DNA from 2 places in the Kitasatospora sp. NPDC002522 genome. Region 2 is predicted to be linked to the other one. Evidence: riboswitches for the same ligand, from Rfam matches in the RefSeq annotation. Region 2 holds a riboswitch; the other holds the start of a gene.
What was found. Region 2 has a riboswitch for cyclic di-AMP ahead of ACWD4U_RS16605 (M23 family metallopeptidase). Riboswitches for the same ligand answer to the same signal wherever they lie in the genome.

Region 1: another riboswitch for cyclic di-AMP. It lies ahead of ACWD4U_RS02575 (C40 family peptidase); the one in region 2 lies ahead of ACWD4U_RS16605 (M23 family metallopeptidase).

Annotation. Positions count from the first base shown of each region.
Region 1 is NZ_JBSFXE010000002.1:196,055-204,813, forward strand. Features, by position in the region: gene ACWD4U_RS02560 (hypothetical protein) at 12-278, shown strand; gene ACWD4U_RS02565 (NYN domain-containing protein) at 505-1,926, shown strand; gene ACWD4U_RS02570 (C40 family peptidase) at 2,124-3,161, shown strand; cyclic di-AMP (ydaO/yuaA leader) riboswitch at 3,525-3,676, shown strand; gene ACWD4U_RS02575 (C40 family peptidase) at 3,691-4,764, shown strand; gene ACWD4U_RS02580 (C40 family peptidase) at 4,973-6,034, shown strand; gene ACWD4U_RS02585 (gluzincin family metallopeptidase) at 6,070-7,308, shown strand; gene ACWD4U_RS02590 (carbohydrate kinase family protein) at 7,280-8,200, opposite strand; gene ACWD4U_RS02595 (glycosyltransferase 87 family protein) at 8,286-8,759, opposite strand, start outside.
Region 2 is NZ_JBSFXE010000017.1:17,783-26,541, reverse strand. Features, by position in the region: gene ACWD4U_RS16640 (sensor histidine kinase) at 1-863, opposite strand, end outside; gene ACWD4U_RS16635 (SpoIIE family protein phosphatase) at 955-3,126, opposite strand; gene ACWD4U_RS16630 (hypothetical protein) at 3,222-3,440, opposite strand; gene ACWD4U_RS16625 (hypothetical protein) at 3,614-3,817, opposite strand; gene ACWD4U_RS16620 (TetR-like C-terminal domain-containing protein) at 3,848-4,414, opposite strand; gene ACWD4U_RS16615 (alpha/beta fold hydrolase) at 4,414-5,235, opposite strand; gene ACWD4U_RS16610 (YiaA/YiaB family inner membrane protein) at 5,379-5,669, opposite strand; cyclic di-AMP (ydaO/yuaA leader) riboswitch at 5,896-6,062, shown strand; gene ACWD4U_RS16605 (M23 family metallopeptidase) at 6,073-6,855, shown strand; gene ACWD4U_RS16600 (hypothetical protein) at 6,874-7,788, opposite strand; gene ACWD4U_RS16595 (GNAT family N-acetyltransferase) at 7,839-8,402, shown strand; gene ACWD4U_RS16590 (sensor domain-containing protein) at 8,500-8,759, shown strand, end outside.

The sequences.
Region 1 (8,759 bases), on a different contig from region 2:
AGGGACCACTGATGACCATTGCCGCGCCGACCGCCGAGACCCGCTGGCGCTGCACGCTGTGTGGCAACCTGACCCGCTTCGACGTGACCCGCTCGTCCCGGGTGATCGACTTCCTGCACTTCGACCTGTCCGGTGAGTCGAAGGTCGAGGAGACCGAGGTGCTCGCCGAGACCATCGAGTCGGTGCGCTGCCGCTGGTGCAACGCCGTCGACCAGGTCGAGCTGGTGGCCCGTCCCGGCGCCGACGACGCCGCGGCCGACGGCGGCCAGCAGGGCTGACGCCACCCCACCGCCCCGCCCTCCCGTCCGCACTCCGGACGGGGGCGCGGGGCGGACTCGTCGGTGGGGTGCTGTCGGTGCGGCACGGTAGACGGGACAATTACAGGAAGCGGTGGTTCACGGCGGCGCGGCAGACGGCCGGGCCGGGCCGCCCGGACCAGGATCGGAGCCGAGGACAGTGGTGGAGGCAGCGAACGCGCCCACGGGCACGGACGGGATCGCGTCCATTCCTGAGCCCGGACCGGTCGAGGAGCCGGACGGTGCGGCCGAGGCCCTCGCGGAGCAGCCCGGCGAGGATGCCGCCGAGGCCCTCGCGGAGCAGCCCGGCGAGGACGCCGCCGAGGTGACCGGCCGGGCGCTGCCCGAGGGCGTGCGCCGACGGGTGGTCGGGATCGCCTCCGACGCGCTGGGCGGCATCCCCGCCGCCGAACTGCCCGCCTCGCTGCGCCCGTACGCCAAGTTCACGCCGGCCCGGCGGGCCAAGTACGCGGCGACCGCGCTGGCCGCCGCGCTGGAGTCGGAGCCGGCCTTCCGGATCCGGATAGCCGAGCGCCTGCGGCTGGGCCAGCCGGACCTGGTGCGCGCGCTGGAGGCGGGCACCGTGCCGGCCGCGGCCGACCCGATGGACGTCGCCGCGGCGGCCTACCTGCTGCGCCCGACCGGCTGGACCCGGCTGGTGCACGAGGCCGGCGAGGAGGCCGAGCGGGCCGACGCGGAGGGCGCGGCGGCCGAGGCGGCCAGGCTGGCCGAACGGCTGCAGGAGGAGCTGGCGGAGGCCAGGTCGACGGCCCGCGGCGAGCTGGAGCGGGTCCGCACCGAGGCCGAGGGGGTGCGGCGGGAGGCCGACTCGCTGCGCAAGAAGGTCCGCTCGCTGGAGGCCGACACCCGCCGGGCCCAGGCCGAGAGCCGCCGCCTGGCAGGGGAGTTGGAGGCGGCGAAGGCCGCCGCCGCGGCCGAGCGCAGCGCCGCCGAGAGCGAGGCGCGCCGGCTGCGCCACCGGGTCTCCGAGCTGGAGACGGCGGTGGAGACCGGTCGCCGCACCGCCCGCGAGGGCCGCAGCGTCGAGGACATGCGGCTGCGCCTGCTGCTGGACACCGTGCTGCAGTCCGCGCAGGGCCTGCAGCGCGAACTGGCCCTGCCGGTCACCGCGCTGCGCCCGGCGGACCTGGTGGAGGCGGTGGAGCCGGGCTCGGCCTCGCCGAACGACGTGGCCCGGCGCGGCCTGGCCGAGGACGATCCGGCGCTGCTGGACCAGCTGCTGGCGATCCCGCAGGTCCACCTGGTGGTGGACGGCTACAACGTGACCAAGACCGGCTACCCGCAACTGCCGCTGGAGCAGCAGCGGCTGCGGCTGCTGGGCGGGCTGGCGATGCTCGCGCAGCGCACCCAGGCCGAGGTCACCTGCGTCTTCGACGGCCAGGACCTGGACGTCCCGGTGATCATGGCGCCGCCGCGCGGCGTGCGGGTGCGGTTCAGCCGCACCGGGGAGACCGCGGACGAGCTGATCCGCCGACTGGTCCGGGCCGAGCCGCAGGGCCGTCCGGTGGTGGTGGTCTCGGCCGACAAGGAGGTCGCGGACGGGGTGCGGAAGGCGGGCGCCCGCCCGGTCTCCTCGACGCTGCTGCTCAACCGGTTGTCCCGGACCTGACCTCGGCTGACGGCCGATCAGGCGGCCCCGCGAGGTTGCCGGAGTGTGTCGGTGTGGTGAAAGCGTCCGGGGAGGCCGGTTCGCGGGCACCTGGGAGTGGACGCGAAGGCTTGGACTTCACTAGGGTCTGGCGTCAAACCTATATTCCGGACTATCACTCCTAGGGGTGAGTCCAGCAGGAAGAAGGAGCACCTCCCTTGGCCTCCCACCGCCGTCCCAAGCAGCCGAGCCGCGCACGGGTCTCCGTGCTCACCGCTGCCGCCGCGACCGCGGTCGCCCTGTCGGCCCAGGTGAGCGCGCACGCCGCGCCCGCGTCGCCGAGCAAGGACGAGGTCAAGGCGCAGGTCGACAAGCTGCTCGAGGAGCAGGAGCAGGCGGCCGAGAAGTTCAACGGTGCCAAGGAGCGCTCCGACCAGCTGCGCAAGCAGGCCGACCAGCTGCAGGACCAGGTGGCCCGCAGCCAGGAGCAGATGACCGAACTGGCCTCCGGGCTGGCCGCGGTGGCGGGCGACCAGTACCGCCAGGGCGGGGTGGACCCGTCGATGCAGCTGATGCTCTCCGCCAACCCGGACACCTACCTCGCGCAGGCGTCCTCCTTCGACCAGGCCGCCAGCACCCAGGCGGAGACCCTGAAGTCGCTGAAGGACCAGCAGCGCCGGCTGGACCAGCAGAAGCAGGAAGCCGCCCAGGTGCTGGCCGAACTGGACAGCCAGACCAAGGCGTTGAACGACGCCAAGGCGGACGTCCAGGACAAGCTCCAGCAGGCGCAGAAGCTGCTCAGCAAGCTCAGCGCCGCGGACCGCGCCTCGATCCTGGAGGGCACCGGCGGCTCCGCCTCCCGCAGCGCCTCCCGGGTCGACATCTCCAGCCTCCCGCCGGCCAGCGGCTACGCCGCGGTCGCGGTGAAGGCCGCGCTCGGCAAGCAGGGCGCGCCGTACGTCTGGGGCGCGACCGGTCCGAGCAGCTTCGACTGCTCCGGCCTGATGCAGTGGGCCTACGCGCAGGCCGGCGTCTCGATCCCGCGCACCTCGCAGTCGCAGGCCACCGCGGGCGTCAACGTCGGCCGTGACTGGCACAACGCCCAGCCCGGCGACCTGGTCATCTACTACGGCGACCAGCACCACGTCGGCATGTACATCGGCAACGGCCTGGTGCTGCACGCGCCGCACACCGGCGACGTGGTGAAGACCATGGCGGTCGACACCCTGCCGATCAACACCATCCGCCGGATCTGACGATCCGACGAACCGGACATAAGCCCACAGAGGGCGACAACTGACGCACCGTGACACGCCCGGACGGGTCGAGATCTCCCTGTGATCCGCGACACGTCCGGGCGTGTCATTTCTCGACCATATGGTGAAAATCAATAAGCTCTACGTTACAGGCTGATCACGGTCGGTCAGATTCGTAATCGAATTCGACGCAGAATCAGATTTTCTTCTGACAAGGATTTGAACGGATCACGGATCGGTTACTAGGGTCATGCCTCGACCACCGCAATGTCGATCGCCCATGGGGGGCGACGGCGGAGGTCGCCGCCGAGTCCGTGACACAGCGGGCGGGCCGTCACCACGAGGCCTGCCGACGGGGATGCCCCTGCGGGGGTGCTGTCGAACGGAGCCGGGGAACCACGTTCCCCCGGGGTGAATCGGTGTCAGGTCGGCCGTAGCAGCGGCCGGTGAGGCACCGTAGGGCTTCTTCCGGCCCGAACCCGTCAGCTCACCCGGTAGGCGGTGTGTGAGGAAGAAGGAGTCCGCCTTCGTGGCGTCCCATCGTCGTCCCAAGCCCGCAGGCCGTGCCCGGGTCTCGATTCTCACTGCCGCCGCCGCCACCGCCGTGGCGCTCTCCACCCAGGGCGGTGCGCACGCCGGCCCGGCGCCGACCAAGGACCAGGTCAAGCAGCAGGTCGACCAGCTCAACGAGCAGGCCGAGGTGAAGACCGAGGCGTACAACGCCGCGGTGGTCAAGCAGCAGGACCTGCAGAAGCAGGTCGGCCAGCTGCAGGACCAGGTGGCGCGCCAGCAGGACCGGGTGACCACCGTTCAGGACAGCCTGGCCGGCATCGCCGCCGAGCAGTACCGCACCGGCGGCGTCTCGCAGACCATGCAGCTGATGCTCTCCAGCAGCCCGGACGCCTTCCTCGGGCAGGCCGGCGCGCTGGACCAGGTCGGCTCCACCCAGGCCGGGCTGCTGAAGTCCTTCAAGACCGAGCAGGCCGCGCTCGACCAGCAGCGCGACGAGGCCCAGCGCAAGCTCACCGAACTGGACGTCACCGCCAAGGCCCTGAAGGCCGACAAGGAGGACATCCAGGCGAAGCTGGCCAAGGCCACCGACCTGCTCAACTCGCTCACCCAGAAGGAGCGCGACGAGCTGGCCGCCGCCGAGGCGAAGGCCGCCGCGGACTCCCGCGCCCAGGCCGACACCGCCCAGCGCGCCTCCCGCGACGAGTCCCGCCCGGACCTCGGCGCCGTGAAGGCCACCTCCGGCTACGCCGGGGCCGCGCTCGCCGCCGCCACGTCCAAGCTCGGCAGCTGGTACTCCTACGGCGCGGCCGGTCCGACCACCTTCGACTGCTCCGGCCTGATGCAGTGGGCCTACGCGCAGGCCGGCGTCTCGATCCCGCGCACCTCGCAGGCCCAGGCCGGCGCCGGCACCCGGATCGGGTCGGACATCTCCAAGGCCCAGCCGGGCGACCTGATCATCTACTACGGCGACATGCACCACGTCGGCATGTACGTGGGCAACGGGCAGGTCCTGCACGCCCCGCACACCGGTGCGCAGGTCCGCTACGAGTCGGCCACCGCGATGCCGATCAACACCATCGTGCGGGTCTGACCCAGGGTCAGCGCGAACGGCCCGACACCCCCGACCTGGGGTGTCGGGCCTTCGTCGTCCCGATGTCCGATTCGCGGTCAAATATTCGAAGGTGTCAGGGTTTGGACTGGATCGATCCGACTCGCTAACCTCTGCCCCCGAGCCCCCGAGCGGACGGCCGCCCCGCCGGGCGGCGGCGGAGGCGGCCGCAGGAACGGAGTCCTCGCGCATGTCGGTGCACCGTCGCCCCCCACTGCCGGGCGTCCAGCGGTTGGCCCGCGCCCTGGCGCTCACCGCCGCCGCCGCGGGCGCGCTCGGCGTCACGGTCGCCGCCGCCGGCGCGGCGCCGCTCAGCCCGGCCGAGCCGCTGGGCCGCAAGGAGGTCAAGGCGCAGGTCGACCAGCTGTACGACGAGGCCGAGCAGGCCTCCGAGAAGTTCAACGCCGCCCAGGAGCAGCAGCGGAAGCTGCAGGCCGAGGCGGCCTCGCTGCAGGACCAGGTGGCCGCCGGGCAGGACGAGCTCAACCGGCTGACCGGCAACCTGGCCGCGGTCGCCGCCGCCCAGTACCGCGCGCAGGGCGTCGACCCCACCCTGCGGCTGATGCTCGACCGCGACCCGGCCGGCTACCTGGACGGCGCCCGCTCGCTCGACCAGGCCACCTCCCGGCAGAACGACACCCTGCGGGAGGTCGCCGACCGGCAGCGCCGGCTCGACCAGCGCCGCCAGGAGGCGACCGCCAAGCTCGCCGAGCTGGAGAACGTCCGGCAGTCGCTGGCCGCCGCCAAGGAGGACGTCAAGGCGCGGCTCGGCCGGGCCCAGCACCTGCTGAACGGCCTCGGCGCCACCGAGCGCGCCCGGCTGATCACCGACGACGCCCGGGAGGCCGAGCAGCGCGCCACCCGCGGCGCCGACCGGGTCGACCTCGGCGACCAGCCGCCCTCCTCGGACCGCGCCGCGGTCGCGCTGGCCGCCGCGATCGCCAAGATCGGCTCCCCCTACGTGTACGGATCGACCGGCCCGCGCACGTTCGACTGCTCCGGTCTGATGTACTGGTCGTGGCGGCAGGCCGGAGTGACCCTGCCGCGCACCTCGCAGGAGCAGGCCTCGGCCGGCCGGCGGGTGAGCCTCGCCGAAGCCCGGCCCGGAGACCTGGTGATCTTCTACAAGGACATGCACCACGTCGGCATGTACGCCGGCGGCGGTGTCGTCGTGCACGCCCCGTACCCCGGGGCCCGGGTCCGCTACGAGAGCGTCAACGCGATGCCGGTCAGCTCGGTGGTGCGGGTCTGAGCCCGGACGAGCCCCTGGTCACCGACCTGCCCCGGGTGTCCGGGCGGCAGGTCGGTGCTCCGCTGTCCCGTCGCGCCGCCCTGCTGCTGGCCGCCGCCGGGGCGGTCCAGCTCTCGCTGCCCCGGGCGGTCGCCCCGCCCCGCCGGGCGCCGCTGGCAGCGCCCGCCGCGCCCGACACCCGCGGCGACGTCGAGCGGCTGCTCGCGCTGCGGGCGCTCGCCGTCCGGCAGGGCGACGCCGCCCGGCTGCTGGCGCTCGGCGCCCCCGAGGCCGAGGAGTCCGACCGGGACCTGCTGGAGCGCACCGCCGAGCTGCGCTTCGCCGAGTACACCCTGAAGCTCGGCTCGTTCACCGAGCCGCCGGCGGGCGCCGACCGGATCACCGTCGCCGCGGAGCTCGGCTACCGGCTGGACGGTGTCGACGACTACCCGGCGCTGCTGGAGCGGCAACTGGAGCTGACCCGCGCCGAGGACGGCTGGCAGGTGGTCCGGGAGACCCCGACCGGAGCGGTGGCGCCCTGGGACCTCGGCGCGGTGCGCGCGGTGTCCGGGCGGCGCAGCCTGGTGCTCGGGCTCGGCGAGACCGCCGAGCTGGGCGCGCTGGCCGAGCTCGCCGACCAGGCGGTGCCCGCCGTGGCTGCCGTCTGGGGCGACTGGAAGCCCGGCCGGCTGCTGCTCGAACTCCCGCTCACCGAGCAGCAGTTCGCCCGGCGGATGGACGTCGCCGCGGACAGCTACCAGGGCATAGCCGCGGTCACCCTGGCGGTCAGCGGCGCCCCGGCGCACACCCCGGCCGACCGGATCCTGGTCAACCCGGAGGCGTACCGGCAGCTCAGCGACCTCGGCCGCCGGGTGGTGGTCACCCATGAGGCCACCCACGTCGCCACCCGGGCCGACACCAAGCCGTGGACTCCGCTGTGGCTCTCCGAGGGCGTCGCCGACTACACCGGCTACCGCGGCACCGGCCGCACCGCCCGGCAGATCGCCCCCGAACTCGCCAAGGAGGTCACCGCCGGTCGGCTGCCCACCGCGCTGCCCGCCGACGAGGCCTTCACCGCCGGCGCCGCCGGGATCGGCCAGGCCTACGAACTCTCCTGGCTGGCCTGCGACCTGATTGCCCGTCAGTGGGGCCAGGACCGGCTGGTGGCGTTCTACCGGTCGGTCGGCGCGCTCGGCGCCGGGCAGCTGGACCGTGCGATGCGCACCGAACTCGGCGTCGGCGTGGAGGAGTTCACCAAGCGGTGGATCAGCGAGACGGCGAAGCTGCGGAGTTGAGCGCCGCCTGGAGGCCCGCGGCGTCCAGGAAGGCCGTGTGGGTGCCCGCCGTGGTGCAGGCGAAGGCCCCGGCCAGCGCGCCGGCCCGCATGCACTCCTCGACCGGGCGGCCGGCCAGGTGCCGGCTGAGGAAGCCGGAGACGAAGGCGTCGCCCGCGCCGTTGCTGTCCACGATCGGCGCCCCCGGGTCCAGGGCCGGGAAGTGGCGCGGCAGTTCGTCCTCCCGGGTGAGCAGGAAGCTGCCCGCCGCACCGGCCGTGGCCACCACCAGCTCGGCCCGGCCCTGCGCCAGGACCGTGCGCATCACCGCCTCCGGGCGGCCGCCGACGGCCGCCGCGGAGAGGAAGACCAGGTCCGAGCCGAAGGCGTAGGCCCGGTGGTGCTCCTGCTGTCCGTCCCAGGTGTGCAGGTCGGTGGAGCTGCTGCGGCCCAGGCGGTGGATCTCCGGGTACATCTCCCGGTTGACGTTGGTGATCGACAGGTGGACGTGCCGGGTGCGCTCCAGCAGCGGCAGCCAGAACTCCCGCGGCAGCCGGGCGTCCGCGGGGTGGCGGCCGTCGTAGAAGGAGAACCGCAGGCCGTCCCGGTCGACCAGGTTGACGCTGCGCGGGGTGCCGGCCGGGGCCGGGAGGTGGCTGAAGTCCAGCCCCCGGCGGGCGTACTCGGCGAGGATCAGCTCGCCCTGCGGGTCGGCGCCGAGGAAGTCGGCGAACTTGGTGCGCAGACCCAGCGCGTGGCAGCCGAGTGCGACGCCGTTCCCGGTGTGCGCCGGGTAGTCGACGACCGGGGGCACGCCGACGGAGTCGCGGTCGGCGGGCACCTCGAGCCGGTCCACCCGGACGATGGTGTCCACGCCGACGCCGCCGACGATCAGGATGTCGTAGTCGATCACCCGGTGATGGTGGCAGCGCACGGCAGTTGCTGCAAGAGGTTTCAGAAAGTTCCAGTCGGGGGTCGTGCCGGCTCCCGACGGACCGTCAGGTGCGGTCGGCCGGGGTCAGGTCGTCCAGCAGGTCCTGCTCGTAGGCGATGCCCGGGCGGACCGGGTAGTGCGGGGCGACCTGGTCGGCGGGCAGGACCACGGTGGTGACGGCCTCCGGGCGGCGGGTGGAGCGCCACAGGCCGCGCGCCGACACGATGGTGGTGGCCAGCAGCAGCAGGTTGCGGGCGGTCAGCACCAGCACGCCCAGCAGCTCGCTGCGGTTGACCGCGCCGAACATCACCGGGAACTCCAGCGTGGTCAGCACCGTGGTGACCAGCACCATCACGGCCGCCGGGCGCTGGCTGGTGCCGCGCGCGGTCAGGCAGACGGCGGCCAGGCCGATGATCCAGATCATGTACTGCGGGCTGATCACCCGGCTGGTCACGGTGAAGATCAGCAGCGCGCAGAGCGCCGCGTCGTAGGTGGTCGCGGTGGTCCAGCGGGCCGCCCGCAGCCGCCACACCAGCAG
Region 2 (8,759 bases):
AGCAGCACCACCACCCGCACCCCGCCGTACGGCGAGGGCGCGGAGGACAGGGTGACCCGGAAGCCGTACTGCTCGGCGAGCCGGCCGACCGCGGCCAGACCCAACTGGGGGGTCTCGCCGAGCCGGAAGACCTCCAGCGAGCCGCCGCCGGCCAGCGCGGCCGCGGCCTTGGCGACCGACACGTCGGTCATCCCGACGCCGCAGTCGTCGATCTCGATCACCGCGCCGTTGTGCACCGGCATCAGGGTGACGAAGACCTGGGTGTTGGGCGGCGAGTAGCGGGTCGCGTTGTCCAGCAGCTCGGCCACCGCGTGGATCAGCGCCTCGGCGGCGGCGCCGACCACCGCGCTGTCCACCCGGCTGTGCACCACCACCCGCTGGAACGGCAGGATCCGCGACTGGGCGCCGCGCACCACGTCCTCCAGCGCCACCGGCTCCGGCCAGTGCCGGCCGGCCCGGGCGCCGCACAGCACCGCCAGGGTCTGCGCCAGCCGGGCCTGCTGGGCGGCGGCGTGGTCGGCCTTGAGCAGGCCCTCCAGCAGCGCCGGGTCGTCGTGGGTGCGCTCCATCTCGTCCAGCCCGGCCTGCTGGTCGTGCGCCATCACCAGGATCCGGCGGGCCACGCTGAGGAAGGCCCGGGTGGTGGCGGAGTTCGTCTCCTGCTCGCGCAGCGCCGACTCGGCGCCGGCCCGCCGGTCCGCGAGCTCGGCCGCCAGTTCCGCGCGGGTGGCGGCCAGCTCGCGCTCGCCGCGCGCCAGCCGGGCACGCAGCGTGCGGGTGACGGCGCGGAGCCGCACGGCGGTCGCCAGGGCGAGGAGGGTGAGCAATCCGGCTGCTGCCAGGCACCATTGAGTGGTCGTCACGCGGGGATTCTAAGGTGGTGTTACTACTGCCGTATGAACAGATCAGAGCTTGGCTGTTCAGACCACGTCAATATTGGACAAGCTGCCCCGACTAGCCCTCGACGGCGCTACCCGAGCGGTGCAGCAGGAGCAACGCCACGTCGTCCGCCCGGACTTCACGCTCCGTCACATTCAGCGTCAGCAGGTCCGCCAGCCGGGACAGCGCCTCCGGCTCGTCCAACCGCCGCGCCCCGCCCGTCTCCGCGACCCACAGCCCCAGCCCGCCCAGCATCCGCTGCACCGACTCGTCGTAGTCCTCGTCCCGGACCTCCACCAGCCCGTCGGTGTACGCCAGCAGCGTCTCGCCCACCGCCAGCTCCTCCACCGTCAGCGGGTACCGCGCCCCCGGCAGCACCCCCAGCGGCGGCCCGCCCGGCAGCCGCAGCTCCCGCGCCCCGTCCGCGCCGATCAGGACCGGCGACGGATGCCCGGCCCGCGCCGCCCGCACCCGCCCGGTGGCCGGATCCAGCGTCAGGTACAGACAGGTGGCGAACAGTTCGGTGTCCAGCTCGGACAGCAGCCGGCTGGTCCGCTCCAGCGTCGCCGCCGGATCGTTCCCGTCCGTCGCGTACGCCCGCAGCCCGCTGCGCAGCTGGCCCATCACCGCGCTGGCCTCCGCGTTGTGCCCCTGCACGTCGCCGATCACCAGCCCCACCTGGCCGTCCGGCAGCCGCAGCAGGTCGTACCAGTCGCCGCCGATCATCATCCCCTCGGTGGACGGCAGGTAGCGCGCCGCCGAGACGATCCCCGGCACCTCGGGCAGCGAACGCGGCAGCATCGCCCGCTGCAGCTCGCTCGCCCGCTCCAGGTGGATGTCGTACAGCCGGGCCCGCTCCAGCGACTGCGCCAGGATGCCCGCGAACGCCGAGTACATGGTGCGGTCCTCGCGCCCGAAGGACCGCTCGGTGGCGAAGGTGATCAGGCACGACCCCACCTGCCGGCCCGACGCGACCAGCGGCAGCACCGTCCAGGCCGCCGGCGCCCCCGCGGGCCGCGCCCCGCCGCCCGGCTCGCTGAACAGCGGCTTCGCCCGCGCCAACGCACTCTCCATCACCCCGCCGGCCAGCTCGTGCAGCCGGTTCAGCTCCGCCCGGTGCGGACCGCCGAACACCGTCGGCGACACCGGCAGCAGCCGCCCCTCGTCCACCAGGTCCAGCACCACGCTCGCCGCGCCCAGCGCCGGCCGCGCCACGTCGGTCAGCGCCGTGGTCACCTCGCGCACCGTCACCGCCCGCGACAGCGCCCTGGTCAGCGCCAGCAGCAGCGCCGTCCGCGCACCCGCCGCCGGGTTCGGCTCCGCCAGGTCCGGACGCCACGGACGGACCGTCACCAGCCCGGCCATCCGCACCGGCCGCCGGTGCACGTCCAGCATCACCTCGCCGGCCTCGTCCACCAGCCCCACCGACCCGTCCGGCCGCACCACCCGGTACCGCAGCCGGTACCCGCCGCCGGTGGCCAGCGCCTCCGCCAGGCCCGCCTGCACGTCCGGCAGGTCCTCGGGGTGCACCACCCGCGCCAGGTCCGGCATCGGCCCGCCCGGACCCGGCGGCTCCAGGCCCACCACCCGGTACGCCTGCTCGTCCCAGACCGTCTCGCCGGTCACCAGGTCCCGCTCGAACGCGCCCGCGCCGGCCGCGTGCACGGCCAGGGCGAGCAACTGCGCGTCGCCCGACGGCGCTTCGGCCCGCGCCCCGCCCGGCGCGGGCTGCGCCGCGTGCACGTGGTCGAGCAGGTGCGCCAAGCGGTGCGCGCACGCCTCCGCCAGCGTCTCCAACAGGTCGAGGTCCCGCTGCGGCACCGCCCCGCGGTGCGCCAGCGCCAACGCCAGCGACCCCACCGGGTCGCCGTCCACCACCAGCGGCAGCACCGCCAGCGCCACCAGCTCGGTGCCCAGCCCCGCCGCCGCGTTCGGATAGTCGGCACTGGTCTGCCGCGGCGACAGCAGCACCGGCTCCCGGGTGCGCAGCGCCAGCGCGGCCGGCAGCTCGGACGCCGGATCGACCACCCCGTACTTCTGGTGCACCCAGTCCGGCAGCCCGTGCGAAGCGGTCAGCCGCAGCATCCCGTCGTCCAGCAGGTAGAGCGCCGAACCCTCACCGGTGATCCACGCCGGGCCCTCGGCCAGCAGCGTCCCCAGCAGGTCCGCCGCGCTCGACGCGCGCAGCAGCAGCCGCAGGCACCGCAACTCGGTGCGACTGGCAGGCCGCGGCGAGCTCTGGTCCATCCGAAGCGCCGGCCCTTCCGCTCGTCGTGCCAGTGCCGACCATCCTATGGACGCACCGGCCGACCAGGCGGTTCACCACACGGGCCGACGCCGTGTCACTGCCCGTCGACCTCGCCGTACCCCGGCTGCGGCCGCGCGGCGACCGGGCGCAGCGAGAACACCCCGCGCGCCACCGAGAAACCCCGCTGCAGCACCGCCCCGAGGCTCTTCGGCCGGGTCGTTCCCGCCCAGGCGGGCGGAGCGTCGTCCAGGGCGGTCCGGGGCGTGGGGATCAGTCCGGTGGCCGGCTCGGTGTGCTGGGTCGCCTGCGGCATGTGCGCTGTCCTCCGTGCTGTCGGTCACGACCGTGAAGGCGGTCTTCATCGGTATGACTTCCCGACCGACAGACAGTGTTACGCGCGGAGGATGACGAGAAGGTCTCGAACCGGCACCGAGTTCGGGGATTCGCGCGGGAATGCGGCGATTGCGCCGCTCGTCCCGGAGGTGCTCAGAGCGACGGCGCCTGCCCTGTCAGCCCCTGCGCCACCGACTCCGGGTAGTCCGGCGAGAGCGGCAGGTCGGGCGCCGTGACCGCGTCGGTCAGCGGACCGGTGCCGACCGGGTGCGGGGCGGCGTGCGCGCTGGGGGCGGCAAGGGAGGCGACCACGCCGACGGCCAGCGAGGCAAAGGCGAGCATGCTGCGCTTCTTCATACCGGGTAGAACGCGCGAGTCGCCGGGAGGTCACGACGGCCAGTGCGCCAGGCCCGCCACCAGCACCTCCGTCAGGCGCTCCAGCGTCACGTCCCGGCCCTCGGCGAGCTGGAACGCCCCCGCCGTGGCCAACGAGGCGTACCCGTGGGCGGTCGCCCGCAGCGTCCGGGCGGCGTGCACCGCCTCCGACCCCGCCAGCCCGTACCCGCGCAGCACCGCGAACAGCACCTCCACCAGCCGTCCGCCCGCCGCGCTCAACTCCGGGTCCGGGTCCGGCGCCTGGGGCAGCGCCGCGTACCGCCGCGGGAACTCGTCGGCGTACCCGGCGTACGCGGTGAGCAGCGCGGCCACCGCCGCCTCCCGGGAGCGGCCGAGCACGGCCGCCGCCAGCCGCTCGGTCAGGTCGTCGGTGGTCCGCACCGCGACCAGCCGGCGCAGTTCGGCGAGACCGCCCGAGACGTGCTTGTACAGCGAGGGGGTGGCCACCCCGGCCTTGGCGGCGACCGCGGCCAGGGTGAGCGCCTCGGCGCCCTGAGCATCGATCAGGTCGAGGGCGTGGTCCACCACGGCGGCGGTGGAGAGTCCGGCGCGGGGCATCAGGCGATCTTCCCGAGGAAGGCGAGCAGGGCGTCGGCGACGAGCTGCGGGTGCGAGGCCATCGGGTAGTGGCCGGCGTCCTCGATCATCACCTTGCGGCCCTTCAGCGCCGCGGCCTGCCGGTCGGCCAGCACCTCCGGCTTCGGGAAGTCGGGGTCCTTGGCGCCCATCAGCACCAGCCCGGGGGCGGTGACCTCCGCGCACCAGCCGATCGGCGCGGAGTTGCCGTGCAGGTACCCGGCCACCGCGGCCTTGCGGGCCGGCTCGCGCAGCATCGCGCCGAGCGAGGCCCGGTAGTCGTCGAAGTCCGCCGGGCGGGCGCCCTTCGGGTAGTAGAACTTCTGCATCGGGCTCCAGATGCCGGGGAAGGCGCCGATGACCGGCCCGGCGACCCCGAACAGAGCCTTCTGGAAGGCGTTCAGCGGCAGGTTCTCGACGAAGGCGTCGATCAGCACCACGCCGCCGGTGCGCTCCGGGGCGAGCGTGGCGGCGCGCACCACGGTGGCACCGGTGTACGAGCTGCCGACCAGCACGGCGCCGCGCAGGTCCAGGTGGGCGAGCAGGGCGACCAGGTCGTCGGCGATCGCGGCCGGGCTGTAGTCGGCGAAGCCGGTGGAGGTCTCGCCCATGCCGCGGAGGTCCATGGTGACCACCCGGTGGCCGGCCGCGCTCAGCAGCGGGGCGAGGAACCGGTAGACCCGGCGGGAGTCGAGCATGCCGGGGAGCAGGACCACCGGGACGCCGTCGCCCGGGGTGTCGTCGTAGGCGAGGGTGCCGCCGGTGACGTCGAGGTACTGGGTGGTGCCGAGGGTGCTGTTCATGGCGGGCCTCCTGGCTGGTCCGGGCTCTCCGGGGTTCGGCTGACTGCCGATAGCCATAAAGCTAAGGCTAATAGCCTTAGCCGTCAAGTCCTGGAGGTGGCGGAGGCCTGGAGGCCCGCCGGAACGGCGGTCGGCGGGTGCGGTCAGATGCCGTCCACCTTGAAGGGGTCGTGTTCGGCGATCAGCTTCTCCAGGCGGGCCTGGTCGACCCGGCTGGTGAGCGCCCCCTCGTCCTGGCGGTCGCGGATCACCTTGGCCAACGTGAACGCGGAGGTGATCTCGAAGAGCAGTCCGACGGCGAGGAACGCGCGCATCCAGGCGTTCACCGGCAGGTAGGCGATCCCGACGACGAGCGCGACGGTGGCGAGGACGAAGGAGGCGGCGGCCTGGAGGTAGAACGCCGCGGTGGTCCGGTGGGGCATCGGTGCGGTCATGGCACCAGGGTCGGGGCGCGGTCGGCCCGGGTCGTGAGCACGGATACTCAACTCCGCCGTCACGGTCCGTCATGCCGGCGGTGGGGGCTTCTGGTAAACCGTCACAAATCACCCATAGGTCGTCAGGAAAGTTTCACAGCCCCTCGGTAGGAGCTTGGAATCATGGGGTCCATAGGATTAACGTTTGATAACGCAGCGCGGTCGGCAACGCCGTAACCAAGCGGCACCGTGCGCCACGCCTAATCCAACCGGGCACGCCCTTCACCGGGCCGCCCAGGAGCCGGGGAACCACCTTCCACCGGGGTGAATCGGAACGGCCCTCGGGCCCGACCGTAGGAGACCTTCCACCTCCGAACCCGTCAGCTAACCCGGTCGGCGACAGGGAAGGAAGGAGCACGCCCCCGTGGCGTCGACCTACACCGAGAGCACCGGCACCCGGCTGCTCGACCACCCGGCCGAGCAGGACGCCGTCCGGCACCGCCTGCCCCGCCAGTCCCGCGCCGGAGCAGCCCCGCTGTTCGGCGCCGCCGCGATGACCGCCGCGCTCGGCGCCACCGGACTCGCCGCCGCCCCCGCGCAGGCCGCCGCCCCGGCACCCGCCGCACCCGCCGTGACCGCCGCTGACGAGGCGTCGGACGGCCTGCTGGCCGCCGACCCCGGGCTCGCCCTCGCCGCCCGCATCCAGCAGCAGGCCGACGGCCAGCGCACCGCGGCCGACGAGAGCGCCCGGGTCGCCGCCGCCCAGGAGGCCGAGGCCAAGCGGGCCGCCCAGCAGGCCGGGACGCACCGCGACGCCTACGCCCTCCCGCTCGCCGACTACCAGCTCACCGCACACTTCGCGCAGTCCGGCGACCACTGGGCGCTGCTGCACACCGGCCTCGACTTCACCGCCCGCACCGGCACCCCCGTCGCCGCCGTCGCCGCCGGCACCGTCACCTCGGCCGGCTGGTCCGGCGCCTACGGCTACCGCGTCATCCAGACCCTGCCCGACGGCACCGAGATCTGGTACTGCCACCTGTCGCAGATCGCCACCCCGTCCGGCCAGGTCACCGCCGGCACCGTCCTCGGCGCGGTCGGTGCCACCGGCAACGTCACCGGACCCCACCTCCACCTGGAGGTCCGCCCCGCCGCGGGCGCCCCGATCGACCCGCTCCCGTGGCTCACCGCCCACGGCCTCCAGCCGTAGGCACCGCCGCCTGACCGGCTATCCCTCCGGGTCCAGGCCCGGGAGCCCGTCCCGCTCGGCCTGGCCCGGGAGGTACTCCTCCGGCGCCAGGTCCGCGAACGCCTCCCGCTGGGCCGGACCCGGCACGTAGTCCTCCGGCGCCAGGTCCGGGTACTCCTCCAGCAGCAGGCGGGCCAGGCCCGGGACGGTCCACTCGCCGCACAGGTCGATCGCGGCCTCGGCCACCGCCGCCTCGAACCCCTCGAAGTCACCGGCGAGTTCGGCCGGCATCGGGAGCCCGCGGGCGGTCAGCTCGGCCAGGTTGCGGTACGAGCGGTGCATCAGGCCCTGCTCCAGCAGCCGCCGCGCCCCGTCGGTGGCCATCCCCACCACCCGGATCCGCTCCGGGCTCCACGCGTCGCCCGGCTCCAGGCCCGGCACCTGCTCGAACGCCGCCTGCCGCTCCTCCTGCGTGAACTCCCGGAAGCCGTCCAGCCACACCCGCACCGCGTCCAGGTCCCACTCCGGCACCCCGTCCGCCCGCAGCAGCAACGCGTACAGCCGCGGCCAGGTCACCAGGTCCGAGCGCCGCAGCAGCCCCGCCAGCAGCTCGCCCTGCCAGTCGGCCTCCTCGTGCAGCCGCTCCCACCGCTTGGCGTTCAGCCGCCGCGCCGTACGCTGACGGTCGATCAGCAGCCGCACCGCCGCGCCGTACGCCAACGGGTCGCCGTCCGGCTGGACGTACAGGTGCAGGCGCTCGTACAGCAGCTGCTCCACCATCGGTGAGGACAGCTCCGGGAACCCGTCGTGCAGCCGGGCCCCACCGAGCTCCAACAGCGTCAGGACGGCCCGCACCGCCCCCTCGTCCACCGGCGGCAGGCCCTCGCCCGCCGCCCAGTCGAGCAGGTCGGCGGTCCGGGTACGGGGCAGCAGCTGCAGGTCGTCGTCATCCACCCAGGTACGTTAACCGGTCCCCACCCCACCGCCGGGTAGGGTCGGGCGCCATGGAAACCGTCCGGCTGACCGGGCCCCGGCTCACCCTCCGCGAGTACCGGCACACCCCGGAGGAGGTCGCCGCGCTGCAGGCCGTGCACGGCGACCCGCGAGTCGTCCGCCACCTGGCCTTCGAAGCCCAGGACTTCGAGGGCTGCGCCGACCAGCTGGAGCTCTACCTCGACGAGGCCGAACGCGAGCCCCGCGAGCACTACCGCCTCGCCGTCGAGCACCTCTCCGGCGAGGTGATCGGCCAGGCCGCGCTCACCCGCGAAGGCGACCACGCGGCCCAACTCGGCGTCGCCCTGCGCCCCGACACCTGGGGCCACGGCTACGCCGCCGAGACCACCGCGCTGCTCTGCACCCTCGCCTTCGACCACCTCGCCCTGCACCGCCTCACCGCCCGCACCCACCCCGCCAACACCCCCGCCCAACGTGTCCTCACCCGCGCCGCCTTCCACTACGAGGGCCGCCTCCGCCACGACACCCACCGCTCCGGCACCTGGCACGACGCCCTCCAGTACTCCCTCCTCGCCCCGGAGTGGCAGGAGCTGCAGCGCAGGCAGGGGGGTTAACCCCACCTCGGATCCGGCAGCAGGCGTCATTCCGACCGGGCAGCCCGCTGCGGCACCTTGGAGGAGTAGCCAGTCACCCGATCCGAAGGGCCCGCTGATGTCCACCGCCTCGCACCCGGTCTCCGCTCCGAGCGTCTCGCGCAAGCCGGCCGTTGAATCGCGGCCGGGGTTCTGGCGGGCGCCGTTCTCCTCCTTCACGTTCCGCGAGTTCGGGTACACGTTGACCGGACTGCCGATGGCGATCCTCGGGTTCACGGTGGTGGTGACGCTGTTCTGCCTGGGGATCGGGACGGCGGTCACCATGCTGGGGCTGCCGGTGCTGGCGCTGCTGCTGGTGGCGGCCCGCGGGCTGGGCGC